4 regions of the Janthinobacterium woesei genome follow, and region 3 is predicted to be linked to each of the others. Evidence: predicted binding sites of a transcription regulator. Region 3 holds the regulator's gene; each other region holds the start of a gene.
The links. Region 3 encodes sigma-54, which starts transcription at its own class of promoters, with help from an activator protein. Its sites were predicted from a motif close to TGGCANGNAANCTGCTTT; they were not measured.

Region 1 (5,242 bases), on a different contig from region 3:
GCCCGCCATGACGATCTATAAAGAGGAAATCTTCGGCCCCGTGCTGTGCATCGTGCGCGTGCCCGATTTCGCCACGGCGCTGGACCTGGTCAATGCGCACGAATACGGCAACGGCACGGCCATCTACACGCGCGATGGGGGCACCGCGCGCGAGTACACGCACCGCGTGCAAGTAGGCATGGTGGGCGTGAATGTGCCGATTCCCGTGCCGATGGCCTTCCACAGCTTCGGCGGCTGGAAGCGCAGCCTGTTTGGCGACCATCACGCGCATGGCCCGGAATCGGTGCGTTTCTACACGAAACAGAAAGCCGTCACGCAGCGCTGGCCCGCTTCCACGGCTGCCGGCGCCGAGTTTGCCATGCCGACCTTGAAATAAGAGAAACGCGTCTGGTTTGATTCTTGCTTGCTACAGTGGTTATTGTTTAGCCACTGTAGATAGCTCCCATGACGTCCAGCCGTACCCAGCCAGCGCTTGATCGACCCCTGCGCATCGTTGTCGTCAATACCATCATCGAGCACGGCGTGCACGAGAATGCGGCATTGGCGGCACAAGTGCAGCGCGGCAATGCTCTGCGTATCGGCTTGCTGGAATCGGGCTTTGACATCGTCGCCTCCCTGCCTGCCGACCTCTACCTTCCTGAGCGCATCGCGCAGCTGCAGCCCGATCTCATCATCATCGACGCCGAATCGGACGCGCGCGACGTGCTCGAGCACATCGTCATCGCCACGCGCGAAGAGCGCCGCCCTATCGTGCTATTCACGCAAGACGGCGCCACGGCGAGCATCGATGCGGCCATGGCGGCCGGCGTTTCGGCCTACATCGTGGCCGGCTTGCAGGCCGAGCGCATCCTGCCCGTGCTCAACGTGGCCCTGGCGCGCTTTCGCCAGGAAGAGAAATTGCGCGCCGAATTGCTCGACACGCGCCACAAGTTGCAGGAACGCAAGGTCATCGAGCGGGCCAAAGGCCTGTTGATGACGCATCACGGCTTGACGGAAGAGCAGGCTTACCAGCGCCTGCGCAGCATGGCCATGAACAAGAAGCTGAAACTGGCGGACATTGCCCAGCGCATCATCGACGTGGAGGACTTGCTGGGATGAGGTATCCACGTGCCTTTCATGATGCATTCTGGTGCGTTGCACCATTTCAGTGCATTTCCAGCCGCTATGCACGGCAAATCATCTTGCGTTGCTGGCACGCTCTTTGCTGCTCGGTGAGGGTAGCCTGGCCACGGACGGTGGCGCGGCAAGATGGCATCTTTCAGCAAGGAATGGTATGACAAAGCAAGCGGGCAGCCAAGCAGGAAGCAGCGCCCACGTGATGCGGTCCATGCATCCGGAAAAACAGACGATACGCGTCGGCTACCTGCCATTGACCGACTGCGCCTCGCTGGTGATGGCATCGAAGCTGGGCTTCGATGAACGATACGGCATCAAGATCGAGCTGAGCCGCGAGATGTCGTGGGCTGGCGTGCGCGATAAATTGAACAGCGGCGAGCTCGACGCGGCCCACGTGTTGTATGGCCTCGTGTATGGCGTGCAGATGGGCATCGGCGGGCAGCACAGTGACATGGCTGTGTTGATGAACCTGAATCACAGCGGCCAGGCAGTGACCCTGTCGGCGGCGCTGGCGCGCGAGGGCGCCCACGATGGCCCATCCCTGGCGCAGCACATGCGCGGCGCGGCGCGGCCATTTGCGTTTGCGCATACTTTTCCAACGGGCAACCATGCAATGCTGCTGCAGTACTGGCTGGCCGCGCATGGCATCGACCCGCTGCGCGATGCGCGCGTGATGACGGTGCCGCCGTCGCAGATGGTGGCAGCCTTGCGCGCCGGCCAGATGGATGGTTTTTGCGCGGGCGAACCGTGGGGCTACAAGGCCATCGTCGATGGCGTGGGCGTGACGGCTGCCACCAGCGGGCAGATCTGGCCCGACCACCCGGGCAAGGTGCTGGGCACCAGCGCCGCGTTTGCGCGCCAGCATCCGAACACTTGCCGCGCCCTGATCGCCGCAGTGCTCGACGCGGGGCGCTGGATCGACGCCAGCGATGAAAACCGCATGGCCATGGCGGCCACCCTGGCCGACCCCGCCTATCTGCATACGCCGCAGGAAATGCTGGCGCCGCGCATCCTCGGCCATTACCAGGATGGGCTGGGCAAGACGTGGGACGAGGCGCACGGCTTGCGGTTCTACAACGGCGGCGCCGTCAATTTTCCGTATCTGTCGGACGGCATGTGGTTCATGACCCAGCACCGGCGCTGGGGCTTGCTGCGCGAGGAACCCGATTACCTGGCCGTGGCAAGGCAGGTCAGCCGCATCGACCTGTACCGCCAGGCGGCGGAAATGACGCAGACGCCCTTGCCAGCGTCGCCCATGCGCACATCGACCCTGTGCGACGGTGCGGTGTGGGATGGCAGCGCGCCGGAAGCGTATGCGGCGTCGTTTGCCATCGGCCATTTTTTCTGACTGGAGATTTCATCATGGCACAACAAGGTAGCGTAACGCTGGTCGGTGCCGGTCCCGGCGACCCGGACCTGCTGACCCTGAAAGCCGTGAAGGCCATCGCACGCGCTGACGTGGTGCTGATCGATGACCTCGTCAATCCCGCCGTGCTGGCGCATGCGGCGCCTGGCGTGCGCGTGGTCGAAGTGGGCAAGCGGGGCGGTTGCGCCTCCACGCCGCAAGCCTTCATCGAGCGCTTGATGCTGCTTGAAGCGCGTGCGGGCCTGCACGTGGTGCGCCTGAAAGGGGGCGACCCGTATCTGTTTGGCCGTGGCGGGGAAGAGCGCGCCTATTTGCGCAGCCACGGCGTGGCAGTCGAGGTGATACCGGGTATCAGCAGCGGCCTGGCCGCGCCGGCCAGCATCGGCGTGCCGCTGACGCACCGCAGCTGGAGCCAGGGCGCCATTTTCGTCACGGGCCATGGCAAGGATAGTGCCTCGGAGCCGAACTGGATTGCGCTGGCGCAAAGTGGCCTGACCCTGGTTATCTATATGGGCGTGGCGCGCGTGGCTGCCATCCAAGCGGGCTTGCTGGCCGGCGGCATGGCGCCGGGCACGCCGGTGGCCGTGGTGCAATCGGCCAGCCTGGCCGCGCAGCGCCAGTTGCTGAGTACCTTGCACGATTTACCTGCCGACTTGCTGGCCAGCGGCCTTGGCAGCCCCAGCATCATCGTCGTGGGCGAAGTGGTGCGCTGCGCCGATGCCTGGGATGCGCATGGCGCGGCAAACCTGTTGGCCGCTTCCGCCTGAGCTGCGTATCGGCCGCCGTCCAGTCACTTCGTTTCAACGAGCGAGCGTTGTCCATGCTGCCTTGCCAGCGCCGCACAGTCGGCCTGGAATACCTTCCCGTACAAGCATTGACCATCATTGACAACCATTGCGCGTGCTTTTTTTCATGTGCACACGCGTGGCGCAGGAGCTTTGATAGTATCCTCGTACTTGCTGTGCGGGATTGCGCCCCACATTCGAGGAACCGGAATAAGCGATCGACAATGCACACTTTGAGCAAAGGCGGGACGGCAGCGGGCATCAGGATCTGGGCGGCAGGCGTGCTGCTGGCGCTGGCGGTGGGCGGTGCCCTGTATGCGGGGGCGGCGCGCACCGTCGATGATGACGCCGAACAGCGTTTCGACAACCTCACGCATGGCGCCCAGCATAGCCTGGCGACGCGCGTGAAAGGCTATGCCGACCTGCTGCGCGGACTCGAAGCGCTGTTTCGCACCAGCGAAAACCTCACGCGCCGGCAGTTCCACGATTACGTGGGCGGCCTCGATATCGCGCGCCAGTTTCCCGCCATCGAATCGGTCAACTATGCCGTTGCGCTGACGCAAGCCCAGCGCGCCGCCTTTGTCGTCGGCGTGCGCACGGACACCAGCCTGGCGCCGCGCGGCTATCCCGCCTTCACCATCCGCCCGCCCGGCGAGCGGCCAGACTATACGGTGCTCACCTACCTGGAGCCCGATTCCCTGCTGGCCGAACGCATGGGCGTCGATATCGGCGCCAATGCGCTGGTGGCGCAGGCCTTGGCCCAGGCGCGCGACAGCGGCGAGGTCAGCGCGTCGGGCCAGGTGATCATGATCAAGGGGCCGCCCGCGCACGTGGGCCTGGGCATGCGCCTGCCTGTGTACCGCAACGGCATGCCGCAGGGCAGCGTGGCCGAGCGCCGCGCCGCCTACCAGGGTTCGGTGGGCATCGGCTTTGGCGTGGCGCAACTGGTGCACAGCGCGTTCGAACGCAGCGCGCTCGAGCCGCTGCACCTGACCTTGTATAGCGCCGCCGACCCCGTGCCTGCCGTAGGCATCTTGCGCATCACGCCGCAAGACCGGTTGCTGTTCAACGATGACGGCGACCTGGCGGCAGCGCCGCCGCAAGCGGGCAGCGATGCCGCTTATTTCGACCAGGTGCTGCCCGTGACGTACCAGGGCGGCCTATGGAAAGCCCATTTTCGCGTGCGCAAGGCGGAGCTGTACAGCGGCTTTGACCGCTATTTTCCGTGGCTGGCGCTGGCCGTCGGGGTGGCGGGCACCTTGCTCATTTATGGCTATATCTACACCCTGTACCGCTCGCGCCGCAGCGCCGTTGCGCAGCGCACCCTGCTCGACACGGTGCTCGACAGCGTCGACGCCTATGTCTACATGAAGGATGCCGATCTGCGCTACCGCTACGTGAATGCCCGTACGGCAAGCATCCTGGGCCGCGCCGCCGAGCAGGTGATAGGCCGCCAGGATGGCGAGTTGATGCTCGGTGATGCGGCCGCCGCCGCGCAGCGCACCGAACGCCAGGTATTCGACAGCGGCGTCAAGTTCGTCGGCGAAGAGTGCTTTGTCGATGCGCAAGGCCAGGTGCATCACTTGTGGAGCGTGAAGGTGCCACTCGGCTTGCCCGGCCCCGTCACTGGCCTGATCGGCCTGTCCACCGATGTGACGGAACTGCACCGCCTGAAGGCGCAGGCCGACGCGGCCAGCCAGGCCAAGAGCGATTTCCTGTCGAACATGAGCCATGAGATCCGCACGCCCATGAACAGCATCATCGGCATGGCGCACCTGGCGCTGAAATCGGTGGCCGACGTGCGCCAGCGCGATTACCTGCAAAAAATCTACCATTCGGGCCAGCACTTGCTGGGATTGATCAACGACATTCTCGATTTTTCCAAGATCGAGGCGGGCAAGCTGGAACTGGAAGTGCTGGACTTTCGGCTCGATACCCTGCTGGGTAACATCGCCAGCCAGCTGGGCGAAGCGGC
Region 2 (5,242 bases), on a different contig from region 3:
CCCCGGCCAGCATGCGCGCCCCTTCCGCGCCTTCCAGGTACAGCCAGTCGTTGACAGTGGCCATGATCCGCTGCACCAGCAGGTCGGACTTGAAGACGCCGCCGTTGAACAGCACGGCCGTTGGATGCAGGAAGCTGGCGCCGTCCATCTGGCGGCCGGCGAAGCCTTCCAGCTCGCTTGTTGCCGCCACTTGCCGGCCCAAAAAGGCGGCCAGGTGGCGCGTGATGGCCGCGTCCTGCGCATACGGCAAGCCCAGTTGCGTCAGGCCGGCGCGCGTGCGCACTGTCGGGCGGCTGGACGCTTCCACCTGCGGGAAGAAGCCGTCGAGGATGAAGGTGGAGACCTCCGCGCGCGTCAGTTCCGTGCGGATCGAGCCGCCGATCAGCTTCGAGCCACGGCTAGGTACGACGATGGGCGCTGTTTCCAGGCTGCTCTCGGCCAGCAGGCTTTCCTTGGCGCTGCGGCAGCCGTAGGTCAGCGCGCGCATTTGCCAGGCGTCAAGCTGGGTGCCGTTGGCGGCCAGCTTGCGCGCCACCAGGTGCGCCAGGGCCAGGTCCATATTGTCGCCGCCCAGCAGGATGTGTTCGCCCACGGCCACGCGGTGCGGTTCGAGCACGCCGCCCTGTTCGAGTACGGCGATCAGCGAAAAGTCGCTGGTGCCGCCGCCCACGTCGATGACTAAAATGATGTCGCCCGGCTTGACTTCCTTGCGCCAGCGCCCTTCGCTGGTCTGGATCCAGCTGTACAGGGCCGCCTGCGGCTCTTCCAGCAAGGTCAATGCGGTGTAGCCGGCCGCCTGCGCCGCTTCCATCGTCAATTCGCGCGCGGCCGGGTCGAACGAAGCGGGAATCGTCACGGTGATTTCCTGCTGCGCGAACGGCGCTTGCGGGTGGGCGTTGTCCCAGGCTTGGCGCAAGTGCGTCAGGTAGCGCGTGGCGGCAGTAATCGGCGAAATGCGTGCCACTTCCGCCGGTGCGTCGTTGGGCAAGATGGCAGCGCGGCGGTCCACGCCCGGGTGGCACAGCCAGCTTTTCGCGCTCGAGACCAGGCGGATCGGCGTGGTGGCGCCACGGCTGCGGGCCATTTCGCCCACCACGAATGGCGCTTCGGCTTCCTGCGTGACCCAGGGCAGGGCCAGGTCGCCCGCCGCCACTTCATCGGCGTGCGGCAGGTACACAAACGATGGCAGTAGTGAAAGGTCTTCGACGGTGCCTGGCGCCGACAGTTGCGGCACTTTCAGCACGCCGTGGCTGGACTTTTCGCCGTCGCTTTCATCGAGGTTGACATAGGACAGGGCACTGTGGGTGGTGCCCAGGTCGATGCCGATGGCGTAGCGGGGGCTGTTGTTGATTACGTCGCTCACAGTTCCACCTCGGCCGGGGCCAGGATGGCGGCGTCGTGCTGCTCGCTCAATTTTGGCAGGCGCACGCTGGCTGCGCGCCAGCCGCGATGGCTCAAGGTGCCCGTAAATGGCGCCGAGCCGACCACGTTGCCCGTCAGGCGCACGCTGGCCGGGTCAAAACCATCGTGCAGCACGATGCGGCTGCCCTCGGCTTCCTGGCGCACCGGTTCGATGCTGAAATAGTCGCGCATGACCTTGGCGCAGCCTTCATGCACCACGCGCGCGGCCGCGCCGATGTCGGCATCGGCATGGCTGCCCAGGTTTTCCTGGGTAAAGTCGATCAGGCGCGCTTCGCGCTGCAGCAGTGCCAGCAATTGCAGGGCGGCATCCGGCGTGGCTTCTTTCAAGATGACGGGAGCGGCGGCCGGCGTCGGCACGGGGGCCACCGGCGCCACAGGTGCGGCCTCGGGCAGTGACAGCTTTTCCACGCGGGCCGCATAGGCGGCGTCCGACAGGGTGCTGAAAAAGGCGCCAAAGGCCAGCGGGACTCTGCGCCAGAACGATGGGTGGGACGATGATGTGCTCATGGGAACTCGTTTCTCTGATCTGTAGGGAGGCGTCGGCGGTGCGGGGTGGCCGGGCCGCTTCGCAAGGTGGTGCATGCGCCGGCCCTGTTGCACAGGCGCCGGCTGGCGTTTGCCCGCATGATACCAGTTACGGCGCCGGCGCCAAAGTTGCAGCGGCCTCCCACTGCGGCAAAAAGTCCGCATTTTTATTGCGCTAGCGCAAGAGAACAGTGGATAGACGTGTCTTTCGACTAAAATCGCCCCTTGTTTTTTCCTCATGGTTTTCATGTGGCAATAAGCTTGGCGCAAGCAGGGCCTTCATCTTGACAAGAGGACTACATGAACAAGCGCATGACATTGCTGGCATTGGCTGGTCTCATTATCCTGGCCGGTTGCGGCAGCAAGGGCGAGAGCGGCGGCCAGTCCAGCGCCGCGCGCCTCGACGGCAAGGAAAAGGGCAGCCAATTGCTGGCCTATGAGCATAGCGTCAGCGTCGACGCGCACGAGGCGCAAGTGCGGCCCCTGTATGAAAAAGTGCTGGCCGCCTGCAAGGCCGATACGGAAAATGGCTGTCTGCTACTCGATTCCAGCCTCGACAGCGGCCGCTATGTGCACGCGCGCATCAGCATGCGCGCCAAGCCGGCGGGCATCAAGAAGCTCGTCGCGCTGGTCTCGGCCGAAGGCGAGGTCACCAGCGAGGGCACCAAGGTGGAAGACCTGGGCCGTCCTGTGCTCGATAACAGAAAGCGCCTGGAAATGCTGAAGCAATACCAGGCCCAGCTGCAAGACCTGGAACAGCGCTCGGCTGTGAATGTCGATGCCCTGATCAAGGTGAGCAAGGAACTGGCCACGGTGCAAGTCGAGCTGGAGCAGGCGACGGCGGCCGATGCCCTGTTGATGCAGCGCATCGATACGGACTTGCTGAACGTGGCCATCAGCGCCGAAGGCAAGCATTCGTTCTGGACGCCCATCAAGCGCGCGCTGGGTAATTTCACGGAAAACCTGTCGGCAGGCGTGGCTAACGCCATCACGGCCATGGCGTATATCCTGCCGTGGCTGCTCGCTTTCGTGCTGCTGTTCCCGCTGGGGCGCAAGGGCTGGCGCCGCCTGCGAGGGGCGCCGCGCAAGGACTAACTGCGCGCGCACCGTTCTACGGCAAAAAGACCCCGGCTGCACAGTCCTTGTGCAGCCGGGTTTTTTTTCGGGCGGCAATGTCGTGCGTGCACCACGGCGTGGCGCGTGCACCATGCCCGCTGGGCAAAGATGCTGGCATGCATTCTGCTTTAACAACAATGTATGCCCTTGATTGACACCCACGTAACCACCACAGGAGTCCCCATGTCACGACGCATCATCCTGAAAGCGGCAGCCGCAGGCGCACTGGCCCTGGCCACCTCCACCTTTACGCAGGCAGCCTTTGCCGCCGACACGATCAAGGTGGGCATCTTGCACTCCTTGTCGGGCACCATGGCCATCTCTGAAACGTCGCTGAAAGACGTTGCCCTGATGACGATTGCCGAAATCAATGCCAAGGGCGGCGTGCTGGGCAAGAAGCTGGAAGCCGTGGTGGTCGATCCCGCGTCGAACTGGCCATTGTTCGCGGAAAAAGCGCGCCAGCTGGTGGCGCAAGACAAGGTTGCCGTGGTGTTTGGCTGCTGGACGTCGGTGTCGCGCAAATCGGTCTTGCCGGTCTTCAAGGAACTCAACAGCCTGCTGTTCTATCCCGTGCAATACGAGGGCGAGGAGCTGGAAAAGAATGTGTTTTATACGGGCGCCGCACCGAACCAGCAGGCGATCCCGGCCGTGGAATATCTGCTGAGCAAGGATGGCGGCGGGGCCAAGCGCTTTGTGCTGCTGGGTACGGATTATGTGTATCCGCGCACCACCAACAAGATCCTGCGCGCCTTCTTGAAAAGCAAAGGCGTGAAGGATAGCGATATCAGCGAGGTCTATACGCCATTCGGCCACGCCGACTACCAGACCATCGTCGCCAATATCAAGAAATTTTCCACCGGCGGCAAGACGGCCGTCATTTCCACCATCAATGGCGACTCGAACGTGCCGTTCTACAAGGAATTGGGCAATGCCGGCCTGAAAGCTACCGACGTTCCCGTGGTGGCGTTTTCCGTGGGCGAGGAAGAGCTGCGCGGCATCGATACCAAGCCGCTGCTGGGCCACCTGGCCGCGTGGAATTATTTCGAATCCGTCAAAAATCCCGTCAACACGGCCTTCATCAAGCAGTGGAAAGCCTATGCCGTGGCGCAAAAGTTGCCGAACGCGGGCTCGGTGGTGACGAACGACCCGATGGAAGCGACCTACGTGGGCATCCACATGTGGGCGCAAGCCGTGGAAAAGGCGAAATCGACGGATACGGACAAGGTGATCGCCGCCATGGCGGGCCAAAGCGTCAAGGCGCCGTCCGGCTTTACCCTGACCATGGATGCGACGAATCACCACTTGCACAAGCCCGTGATGATCGGCGAGATCAAGGCCGATGGGCAATTTAATGTCGTGTGGAAAACCAGGGAACCGATCCGCGCCCAGCCGTGGAGCCCGTTTATCAAGGGCAATGAGGGCAAGCAGAAGCTGTAGAGCGACGCCTGCCGCTGCCGCTGCCGGGTTTGCGTCCGGTGGCGTTGACCATCAACGTTTTCCCGGGATATCAATGAGGCTATTCACATCGCTGCTGGCCGTCGCCTGCCTGTGCCTGTCGTCCTTGGCGCAGGCGGTCATCCCTGCCGGCCTGTTGACACCGCTGGCAGGTGACGACCCTGAAGCCCGCGTGGCCGCCGTGGCGCAGATTGCCGCGCTGGCCACGCCGGACGCGGCCCGCTTGCTGCAAGCCTTGCAGGACGAGGCTGTCTATGCAACCCCCGACGGCAAGCTCTACATCGTTGACGGCGAGCAAGCCTATGATCCATCGACTGGCCAGCAACTGGCCGTGCCCGATGGCATCGACGGCGTGATAGTCAACAACCGCTTGCGCGCGGCCGTGGCGGGCGCCATGTCGGGCCTGACGCTGCTGGCGCCGGAACGGGCGCAAAGGCTGGCGGCCGCGCAGCAGCTGCAACAGTCTGTTGATCCTGCACAAATTCCCCTGATTCGCAAGGCGCTGGCGCAAGAAGGCGATGGCGAAATCCGGCAAATCCTGCAAGTGCTGATCGCCAGCGCCAACCTGCATGCGCCGGACGCCGCCACGCGCAAGCAAGCCGTGCAGGCATTGGCGGGCAGCAGCGATGCGCGCCTGCTGCCGGTATTGCAAGCCATGCTGGAAAAGGGGGCGGACGGCCGCGCGCACGAACCGGACCAAGCCGTGCAGCTGGCCGCCATCGAG
Region 3 (5,242 bases):
AAGCTGACGCCGTTCCGTGAATTGCTGGCGCTGACGGGCTTGACGGAAGAACAATGCGGCTATATCGGCGACGATGTCATCGATGCGCCCATCTTGCGCCGCGTCGGCTTTGCCGTCAGCGTGCCGGGCGGGCGTGCGGAAGTGCAGGGCCTTGCGCACCATGTGACGCAGGCCGGCGGTGGCCGCGGCGCGGTGCGCGAGATTTGTGAATTCCTGCTGCGCGCACAGGACAACTATGCGCGCGTCATGGCGCCGTTCCTGGAGTGAGGCGCGAGCCTTGCCGCCAGGCTATTTGAAAGAGTGTCGCACTATGCAAAAGCCAGGAGGCGCCCATCGCTGGCGCATCATTTTTACCGTGCTGGGCGCTATCGTCGTCGCGCTGGGCAGCTTTTGGCTGCTCGAAGTGATGAACAAGAATAACCAGAATATCAATGCCAGCAAGAATCTGGACGAACCCGATTATTTCATCACCAATTTCAGCCTGGTGCGCATGGATTTGACGGGTAAGCCCAGCTATATCGTCTCGGGGACCAAGCTCACGCATTACCCGGCTGACGATTCATCCGATATCGACCAGCCTTTCGTGCGCAAGCTGACGCCCGGCATGCCGCCGCTGAACATGAATGCGGAACTGGCGCATATCGACCAGGGCAATACCCGGCTGCAACTGCACCGCAAGGTCGTGATCGACCGCGTGGCCAGTCCCAAGTCACAGAGCCTGACCTTGAAAACGGAAGCACTGACGGTGTTTCCGGACGAAGAGCGCATGGAAACGGATGTGCCCGTCGATATCTTGACGGGTGCCTCGCGCATCAACGGTGTGGGCATGAAGGCCAATAACGCCACCGGCGTGGTGGAAGTACAGAATGCGCTGCGCATCGTCCTGCCGCCGAAAACGCGCCCGGCCGCAGCGGCAAAATGACAGAATGAAACAAGGAAACCATACTATGAAGAACATCTTGCTGTTGACCCTATTCTCGACCGTTTGCTCGCTGGGCGTGATGGGCACGGCGCATGCCGAGAAGGCCGATTCCGAGAAGGAAGCTGTCGTCACGGCGCGTAGCGGCCTGGTCGACGACATCAAGCAGACGAAGACCCTGACGGGCGACGTGGTGCTGGTCAAGGGCACGCTGACCATGAAGGCGGGCCGGGCCCTGATCACGGAAGATCCGCAGGGCTACCAGTTCATCACCTTCTGGGCCGATCCCGGCAAGCTGGCCACGTTCCGCCAGAAGCGCGACGGCGCCGGCGACCTGTGGGTCGAGGGCGAAGCGGAGCGCGTGGAGTACGACAACAAGACGGAAGTGGTCAAATTGTTTTCCAAGGCCAAGCTGACGCGCCTGGAAGGCACGAAAGTGACCGATGTGGCCAATGGCGCCTTCATTTCGTATGACAGCCGCAATGAAGTGTTCAAGATGGAAAATTCGGACAGCGGCACCAGCACCCCGGGCGCCGGCAGCGTGCGCATGGTGATCCAGCCGAAGCCCAAGGCACCCGCAGCGGAGAAAGCGCCTGCGGCGCCCGCGCCAGGAAAGAAATAATGGACAATACACGTTGCGGCAGCACCCTGATCGTTCGCGGGCTGCAGAAAACCTATGGCAAGCGGCAAGTCGTACATGATGTCTCGCTGCAAGTCGAATGCGGCGAAGTGGTGGGCTTGCTGGGACCGAACGGCGCCGGCAAGACCACCTCGTTCTACATGATCGTTGGCCTGGTGCCGTCCGATGGCGGCACCATCGATATCAGCGGCGTGGATATTTCCCGCCTGCCGATCCACCGCCGCGCGCAGATGGGCCTGTCCTACCTGCCGCAGGAAGCGTCCGTGTTCCGCAAGCTGACGGTGGAAGACAATATCCGCGCCGTGCTGGAAATCCAGACCTTCGAAGGCCGCCTTTTGACGAAGGCCGAGATCGAGGAGCGTCTGGACAAGCTGCTTGCCGACCTGCAGATTGAAAAGCTGCGCGAGAACCAGGCACTGTCGCTGTCCGGTGGCGAGCGCCGCCGTGTGGAAATCGCCCGCGCGCTGGCCACCGACCCGCGTTTCGTGCTGCTCGACGAACCATTCGCCGGTGTCGACCCGATCGCCGTGATCGAAATCCAGCGTATCGTGCGTTTCTTGAAGGAGCGCAATATCGGCGTGCTCATCACCGATCATAATGTACGCGAGACGCTGGGTATTTGCGACCGTGCCTACATCATCAACCAGGGCTCGGTGCTGGCGTCGGGACGCCCCGACGACATCATCGCGAACGAGTCGGTACGCCGGGTCTATCTGGGCGAACACTTCCGCATGTGAGCCAATGAAACAATCATTGCAGCTGCGCACTTCGCAGCACCTGGCACTGACGCCGCAGTTGCAGCAATCGATACGCCTGTTGCAATTATCTACCCTAGAATTGCATCAGGAGCTTGAGCAACTGTTGACGGACAATCCCCTGCTCGAACGCCTCGACGATCCGCTCGACCGCTCGCTGCGCCTGCTGTCCGATGGCGCCTTGAGTTCCACGGCCGCGCCAGCGGAAGCGCCGCCATTACCGCCCGGCCAGGAAGCGCCTGCCGCAGCGGCCGAAGCGGAACCGTTTGACGGCGAGGCGGGCGATAGTCCGGCTGCCATGGAGGGCGGCGACAACGACTGGAGCGAAGCGAGCCGCGGCAAGGCGCCCGACGACGAAGATTCCCGCCCGCAACTCGAAGCCCACCACTGCACCCTGCGCGAGCACTTGATGGAGCAGATGCGCGTGACGGTGCTGGAATTGCGCGACCGCGCGCTGGTCGAGCTGATCATCGACGCGCTCGACGACAATGGCTACCTGGAAGAGTCGCTTGACGACATCCTGGCGCGCCTGCCCGAAGAGCTGGAAATCGACGTCGACGAGCTGCGCACGGCGCTGTCCCTGCTGCAAAGTTTCGATCCGTCCGGCGTGGGCGCGCGCAATGCATCCGAATGCCTGGCGCTGCAAATCAAGCGTTTTCCGCACATCGCCATGGTGACGCGGCGCATGGCCCTCGTCATCGTGGAAAAGCACCTGGCCTGGTTTGCCCAGCGCGATTTCAACAAGCTGAAAAAAGCCCTCGATTGCGACGATGAAGACTTGCGCGAGGCGCAGACGGTCATTCGCCTGTGCAATCCGCATCCGGGCGCCGTGTTCGCCTCGGACGTGTCCGATTACGTGGTACCCGACGTCGTCGTCAAGCGCGCCCGCAATGGCTGGCAGGTGACCCTGAACAACGACGTCATGCCGCGCCTGCGCGTGAATGCCATGTATGCCAATTTGTTGAAGCAGGGCAAGGGCGAAATTGCCATGGGTGCACAGTTGCAGGAAGCCAAGTGGCTGATCAAGAACATGCGCCAGCGCTTCGACACGATCTTGCGCGTGGCGCAGGCGATAGTAGAACGACAAAAGAATTTTTTCTCGCATGGCGCCGTTGCCATGCGTCCCCTTGTGCTCCGTGAAATAGCTGATACACTGGGTTTACACGAGAGTACTATCTCGCGGGTAACAACCCAAAAGTACATGCTGACCCCGCATGGCATGTTTGAGTTGAAATATTTCTTTGGTAGCCACGTCGCGACCGAAGCGGGGGGCGAGGCGTCATCGACGGCGATACGGGCATTGATCGTGCAACTGACAGGAGCAGAAGACCCTAAAAATCCTTTATCCGACAGTAAGATTGCGGACATGCTGGGAGAACAAGGCATGGTGATTGCGCGACGGACTGTTGCCAAATACCGGGAAGCGTTGAAAATTCCGCCAGTGAGTCTGCGTAAGTGCTTGTAGTTTTTTCGGTTCCTCTGCGGGCCGGATACGATGGATACCGCACGAACCCGATCATCTTTAGGAGTGTGTATGAATCTCACCATCAGCGGACATCATCTTGAAGTGACACCAGCCATCCGTGAATACGTACAAACGAAACTGGAACGCGTGAAACGTCATTTCGATCAAGTCATCGATATTGCCGTGATTCTGACCGTCGACAACCTCAAAGAGAAAGAGAAACGCCAAAAGGCTGAAGTCAACCTGCGCCTTAGTGGTAAAACTGTGTACGTGGAAAGCCTGTCGCAAGACCTGTACGCCGCGATCGATACCCTGATCGACAAGCTGGACCGGCAAGTGATGAAGTACAAAAGCAAAGTGCAAGGGCACGGTAAAGAGGCGATCAAGCATCTGCCAGACAACTCGGAAGACGAAGTCGCCGCCGTGTAAACGGCCTGCCGCTTCCAACCAGTTGTGATCAACTAAGGGCGCATACATACTGCGCCCTTTTTTGCGCCCTGCGGAACGCAATCTGGGCGGCGAAGGCGCTAGTATGTTGTCACTCTCACTTCTTTCCTGCCTCCGAAAGCCTTGAATTGCCTGTCGCTGGAGATGGCGCGCGTGGCGCTGGACCGCCACTTCGGCGCCGGCGCCGGTTCCGTGGCGGCCATGCGCCTACGCTCGCCGCTGATGATGTCGGTGACCCTGGAATTGCTGCAGCGGGGTGCGCATCTGGGCCTGGCTGATTGCCTGCGCATGGAATGCACCCTGGTGCGCCACCTCGATTAATCAGGAGCGTTCGCGGTGGCGAAGGACGACTCTTTCGTTCGCGCCGAAATACTGCGCCAGCCGTTCCGCCATGTACACCGAGCGATGCTGGCCGCCCGTGCAGCCCAGGGCCACCGTCAGGTAGCTGCGGTTGTCGGACTTGAACGATGGCAACCATTTTTCGATGAAGGCGCGGATGTCGGCTAGCAGTTCCAGTGCACTGGGCTGTGAGTCGAGAAAGGCGATCACGGGAGCGTCGCGCCCGTCGAGTGGCCGCAGGGCCAGGTCGTAATACGGATTTGGCAAGGCCCGCACATCGAAGACGAAATCGGCGTCGAGCGGCACGCCCAGCTTGAAGGCGAACGATTCGAAGAACAGGGTCAGCGGCGCGCGCTCGGTGGCGATGATTTCCTTGATCCAGCCACGCAGCTTGTTGGCGCTCAGTTCCGACGTATCGATCACATGGCCCAGCTGTTCGATGGTCGACAGGCGCTCGCGCTCTTCCGAAATGCACTCGATCAGGGTGCGGCGGCTGGCCGGATTCTGGTTTGGCCGCAATTCGTGCGACAGGGGATGGCTGCGCCGCGTTTCCGAGAAACGCGCCACCAGCGAATGCGTGGTGGCTGTGAGGAACATGACTTTCACGTCATGCCCCTGGTCGCGCAGCAGGGCCACGTTGTGTGGCAGGCTGGCCAGCGATTCGGCGCTGCGCGCAT
Region 4 (5,242 bases), on a different contig from region 3:
GCTCCCCCGGCGCGGCGGCCGCCGTGCAGCAAGTGGCCGAGACCATGCGCCAGCTGGGCGCCAGGGTCACCCTGCAGCCGGTGAAAGTGCCGCATTGGGTGCGCGGCGTGGAAACGGCGGAAATCGTCGACTACGCGGGCCGTCCTCAGGGAGTCAGCCAGCGCGTGGTGCTGACCGCCCTGGGCGGCTCGGGCGCCACCCAGGCCGCCGGCCTGACGGCGCCCGTCATCATCGTCAAGAGCTTTGAGGAACTCAAGGCCCGCGCGGTGGAAGTGAAGGGCGCCATCGTGCTGATCGACACGCCGTTTGACCAGGAGATGGCCGAGCGTGGCCTGGCCGGCGTCACCTACGGCCAGGGCTCGCGCTTCCGCTTCAACGGGCCTAAGGCAGCGGCCGAACTGGGTGCGGCCGCCGCGCTGGTGCGCTCGATCGGCGGCGCCGATTTCCGCATTCCGCACGCGGGGGCCACGGGACTGGAAGACGGCAAGCGCATTCCGGCTGCCGCCGTCACGGTGGAAGACGCTTTGCTGATCGGCCGCCTGGCCGCGCGCGGCCCGCTGAAAATGCATTTGACCCTGACGCCGCAAAACCTGCCCGACGCCGACAGCTACAACGTGATTGCCGACTGGCCGGGCACGGACAAGGCCGATGAAGTAGTGGTCGTCTCCGGCCACCTCGATTCCTGGGACCTGGCGACGGGCGCGCATGACGATGGCGCCGGCGTGGTGGCGGCCATGGGCGTGGTGGAAACGCTGAAAAAGCTTGATTACCGGCCGCGCCGCACCATCCGTGTGATCGCCTGGATGAACGAGGAAAACGGCGGCCGTGGTGGCCAGGCGTATTTTGAGGCCCACAAGCAGGCGCTGGGCAAGCAGTATGCGGCCATCGAGATGGACAGCGGCGCTGGCCGGCCGTTCGGCATCCTCGCCAGCGTGGGGCCGAAAGCGGAAAAACTGTTCGCGCCCCTGCGCGCCGCGTTGCAGCCCATGGGCGCGCACGCATTCACCCGCCGCGACGCGCTGGGCACGGGCGACTTGCACCGCCTTGAAACGGGCGGCGTGCCCAGTTTCGAGCCGCTGGTCGACAGCCACAGTTATTTCCACTACCACCACACGCCGGCCGACACACTGGACAAGGTCGACCCGGATAACCTGAAGCGCAACGTGGCGCTGATGTCGTCGCTGGCCTGGTTCCTGGCCAATATCGATGGCGAGATCGGACGGGCGCCGGAGCAGGGCGAGTAAAGTCTGGCGCCAGGCGTAGCAGCGGGTCGTACCCTCAGGGGGCGGCCCCGGGCTTTGCCCTTGGGGTAAGAAGGGAAATCAGATCGCGTTCAGCGGTATCTTCAGATAGCGCACGCCGTTTTCTTCCGGCTCGGGCAGCTTGCCCGCATTGATGTTGACCTGGATCGCCGGCAGGATCAGGGTCGGCATGTCCAGCGTGGCGTCGCGGCCCGTGCGCATGGCCACGAACTGCTCTTCCGTGATGCCGTCGCGCAAATGGATGTTGCTGGCGCGCTGTTCGGCCACCGTCACTTCCCAGCGCGGCTCGCGGCCCGTGGGCGGGTAGTCGTGGCACATGAACAAGCGCGTTTGCGGCGGCAGCGACAGCAAGCGCTGCACGGAACGGTACAGCAGCGCGGCCGAGCCGCCGGGAAAATCGCAGCGGGCCGAGCCCACGTCCGGCATGAACAGGGTGTCGCCCACAAACACGGCGTCGCCGATCTGGTAGGCCAGGTCGGCTGGCGTGTGGCCCGGCACGTGCAGGGCGCGTACTTCCAGCTTGCCGATATGAAACACCTGGTCGGGCGCGAACAGCTGGTCGAACTGCGAGCCGTCAGCCTTGGCGCCGTCCTGGTGATACACCTTGGCGAAGGCTTGCTGCACCGTCTGGATGGCCGCACCGATGGCCACGTCGCCACCCAGTTGCTGCTGCAGGTAGGGCGCGGCCGACAGGTGGTCCGCATGCGCGTGGGTTTCCAGCAGCCAGCGGCATTGCAAGCCGTGTTCACGCACGAAGGCGATCACCTTGTCGGCGGACGTGGTCGAAGTGCGGCCCGCCTTCGGATCGTAGTCGAGCACGGAATCGATGATGGCGCAGTCCAGGCCATCGGCTGCGTAGACGACATAGGTGACGGTGGCGGTGGTCGGGTCGAAGAAGGCTTGGATTTGAGGAGTCATCACGGCGGCAAGGTGCGGAGAGGGAGCGCCATTATATCGTCACAGTTCGCTAAAAAAATGCTGTGAATTAGCTTTTGTCATGCAAAAAACAGATAAGGGATCGGGCTTGCACGCTATACAGCCGTGCGCACCCTGCGCCTTGCTGCGTGGTAATCTCATTCCTACAAGGAGGAATTCATGAACGATACCACTGCACGCAGCGAGCAATACCGCGGTTTTACGATTTCCGTGACCCCGCAAAAAGACAATGGCGACTTGTGGGACTTTAGCTACCGCCTGCAGCGCGAAGGTGAATCCGAGGCGCAGGCCATCACGCGCAGCCGCACCCTGGGTGGCTACCAGGCCCCCGAGACGGCATGCCTGGCCGGGCTGGAAGTGGCCAAGACGGAAGTGGATAACTTGCTGCGCCCTTGAGCCAGCGTAAATCGTTTAGCCAGAAGTTTGGCCTGATCGCGGCGCGGCGCGTGAACATGGCGCGTGAAACATATCGCCGCCGGCTGCGCTTCATGCTACGATTTACAATATTGAGTCAGTTCATATGGAGGCACCCATGGATAGCAGTTCTAAAATTCACTATAAAGGCTGGGAAATCGTTCCCTTGGTCGTGCCCACCACCGATGGCAAATGGTCAGCCAGCTGCGACATCGAACGCGCCACCGAGGAAGGACTGGAAGTCTTCGAAGGCTCGACCATGCAGTTCGTGCGCGACGACGAGGACGGCGCCATTGCCGCAGCCTGCGAAGAAGCGGTGCGCCAGATCGACAACATCATCGCCAATCCGCTGGTGCGGCTGGCCTAGTTTCCTGTCTTGTTTTTCACGCTTGCAGCCGGCCTTCGCCGGCTGTTTTTCTTTGCGCGCCCTGCTGCATCGTGCAATCCTGTGCGTATTGCATGTTTCAATAATGTTTCATGTGAAATAATGAAGCAAAAATGAAACATCTCAAGCATCCAGTGTGACAGCGCATGTTGCCATGCGTGACAGCCACGTAACGCCCGCCTGCGGCTGTTTCCCTGCGTTTTTACTCTGCCGCGTGGCGTTTTCCGCAACGCCGCATCGCCCTGGCACGGCATTTGCAATACTGATCCTCATAGCAAGTCCATGAAACATTCGGGACGACCCGATACCCCATAAGGTGCATACATGACTCAATACTCCGCAGGTGCCGCATTTCGCAAGGCCGTCCAGGAAGAATCCCCGCTGCAAGTCGTCGGCGCCATCAACGCCAACCACGCCTTGCTGGCCAAGCGCGCTGGCTACAAGGCCATTTATCTGTCCGGCGGCGGCGTCGCGGCCGGCTCCCTGGGCTTGCCCGACCTGGGCATTTCCAGCCTGGACGACGTATTGACCGATATCCGCCGCATCACCGATGTGTGCGACCTGCCGCTGCTGGTCGACGCCGACACGGGCTTCGGTTCATCCGCCTTCAACGTGGCGCGCACCGTCAAATCGATGATCAAGTTCGGCGCCGCCGGCCTGCACATCGAAGACCAGGTAGGCGCCAAGCGCTGTGGCCACCGTCCGGGCAAGGAAATTGTCAGCAAGGAAGAAATGGTCGACCGCATCAAGGCGGCCGTCGATGCGCGCACGGACCCGAACTTCGTCATCATGGCGCGCACCGATGCGCTGGCCGTCGATGGCCTGGAAGCTGCGCTTGAGCGCGCCGTCGCCTGCGTCGAAGCGGGCGCCGACATGATCTTCCCGGAAGCGATCACGGACCTGGACATGTACGCCACTTTCGCCAAGGCCGTCAACGTGCCTATCCTGGCCAACATCACGGAATTTGGCGCTACGCCGCTGTTCACCCTGGACGAACTGCGCAGCGCCCACGTGGGCCTGGCGCTGTATCCTTTGTCTGCTTTCCGCGCCATGAACAAGGCGGCCGAAAACGTCTACAAGGCGCTGCGCCGCGACGGCACGCAAAAGAATGTCGTCGACACCATGCAGACGCGCATGGAGCTGTATGAATCGATCAATTACCACGATTTCGAGCAAAAGCTCGATGCACTGTTCGCCGCGCAAAAGAAATAAAAACACCTGACCAAACCTACTGCGCGTCGCGATTTGCGGCCTGCGATGCTCGCTGTGCTCCAGCACAGCTGCGCTTCTTAGCCACAACTCACTGCCGCTCGCTACGGTTTTGTCAGGCGTTATAAATTACTATTATATTTTGGAGAAACCAATGAACGCACCGCAAGCCGCCCCCTTCAAGCCTAAAAAATCCGTCGCCCTGTCCGGCGTCACTGCCGGCAACACGGCGCTGTGCTCGGTCGGCAAGACCGGCAACGATTTGCACTACCGCGGCTACGACATCCTGGACGTGGCCGACAGCTGCGAATTCGAGGAAATCGCCTACCTGCTGGTGCACGGCAAGCTGCCGACGTCCGCCGAACTGAAAGGCTACAAGGCCAGGCTGAAGTCCTTGCGCGGCTTGCCTTCAAGCGTGAAAGCGGCGCTGGAAGCGCTGCCCGCCGCCGCCCACCCGATGGACGTGATGCGCACGGGCGTGTCGGTCCTGGGCTGCGCCTTGCCAGAAAAGGACGACCATAACGCGCCGGGCGCGCGCGACATCGCCGACCGTTTGATGGCCTCGTTCGGCTCCATGCTGCTGTACTGGTACCACTACAGCCATAACGGCAAGCGCATCGAAGTGGAAACGGACGACGACTCGATCGGCGGCCACTTCCTGCACTTGCTGCATGGCGAAAAACCCTCGGCGTCGTGGGAAAAAGCCATGCACACCTCCTTGATCCTGTACGCGGAACACGAATTTAATGCCTCCACCTTCACCAGCCGCGTCATCGCCGGCACGGGTTCGGACATCCATTCGGCCATCACGGGCGCCATTGGCGCGCTGCGCGGCCCGAAACACGGCGGCGCGAATGAAGTGGCGCTGGATATTCAAAAGCGCTACGACAACGCCGACGAAGCGGAAGCGGACATCCGCGAGCGCGTATCGAACAAGGAAGTGGTGATCGGCTTCGGCCACCCCGTCTACACGATTTCCGACCCGCGCAATAAAGTCATCAAGGAAGTGGCGCGTTCGCTGTCCCAGGAAGCCGGT

Region 1: a site for sigma-54 is predicted at 1,191-1,208, ahead of ACQ4W6_RS02245 (CmpA/NrtA family ABC transporter substrate-binding protein). Genes of this name have one in related genera too.
Region 2: a site for sigma-54 is predicted at 3,176-3,193, ahead of urtA (urea ABC transporter substrate-binding protein). Genes of this name have one in related genera too.
Region 4: a site for sigma-54 is predicted at 3,241-3,258, ahead of prpB (methylisocitrate lyase). Genes of this name have one in related genera too.

Annotation. Positions count from the first base shown of each region.
Region 1 is NZ_JBNYXW010000002.1:102,470-107,711, forward strand. Features, by position in the region: gene ACQ4W6_RS02235 (CoA-acylating methylmalonate-semialdehyde dehydrogenase) at 1-376, shown strand, start outside; gene ACQ4W6_RS02240 (ANTAR domain-containing response regulator) at 445-1,098, shown strand; gene ACQ4W6_RS02245 (CmpA/NrtA family ABC transporter substrate-binding protein) at 1,274-2,464, shown strand; gene cobA (uroporphyrinogen-III C-methyltransferase) at 2,479-3,249, shown strand; gene ACQ4W6_RS02255 (CHASE domain-containing protein) at 3,492-5,242, shown strand, end outside.
Region 2 is NZ_JBNYXW010000010.1:74,514-79,755, reverse strand. Features, by position in the region: gene ACQ4W6_RS13190 (Hsp70 family protein) at 1-1,363, opposite strand, end outside; gene ACQ4W6_RS13185 (DUF2760 domain-containing protein) at 1,360-1,929, opposite strand; gene ACQ4W6_RS13180 (DUF4349 domain-containing protein) at 2,248-3,042, shown strand; gene urtA (urea ABC transporter substrate-binding protein) at 3,247-4,500, shown strand; gene urtB (urea ABC transporter permease subunit UrtB) at 4,574-5,242, shown strand, end outside.
Region 3 is NZ_JBNYXW010000001.1:219,478-224,719, forward strand. Features, by position in the region: gene ACQ4W6_RS01010 (KdsC family phosphatase) at 1-267, shown strand, start outside; gene lptC (LPS export ABC transporter periplasmic protein LptC) at 311-922, shown strand; gene lptA (lipopolysaccharide transport periplasmic protein LptA) at 948-1,541, shown strand; gene lptB (LPS export ABC transporter ATP-binding protein) at 1,541-2,296, shown strand; gene ACQ4W6_RS01030 (RNA polymerase factor sigma-54) at 2,301-3,779, shown strand; gene hpf (ribosome hibernation-promoting factor, HPF/YfiA family) at 3,849-4,208, shown strand; gene ACQ4W6_RS01040 (hypothetical protein) at 4,350-4,547, shown strand; gene rapZ (RNase adapter RapZ) at 4,548-5,242, opposite strand, start outside.
Region 4 is NZ_JBNYXW010000017.1:69,757-74,998, reverse strand. Features, by position in the region: gene ACQ4W6_RS19800 (M20/M25/M40 family metallo-hydrolase) at 1-1,244, shown strand, start outside; gene ACQ4W6_RS19795 (MBL fold metallo-hydrolase) at 1,323-2,180, opposite strand; gene ACQ4W6_RS19790 (hypothetical protein) at 2,358-2,594, shown strand; gene ACQ4W6_RS19785 (hypothetical protein) at 2,731-2,979, shown strand; gene prpB (methylisocitrate lyase) at 3,322-4,209, shown strand; gene prpC (bifunctional 2-methylcitrate synthase/citrate synthase) at 4,361-5,242, shown strand, end outside.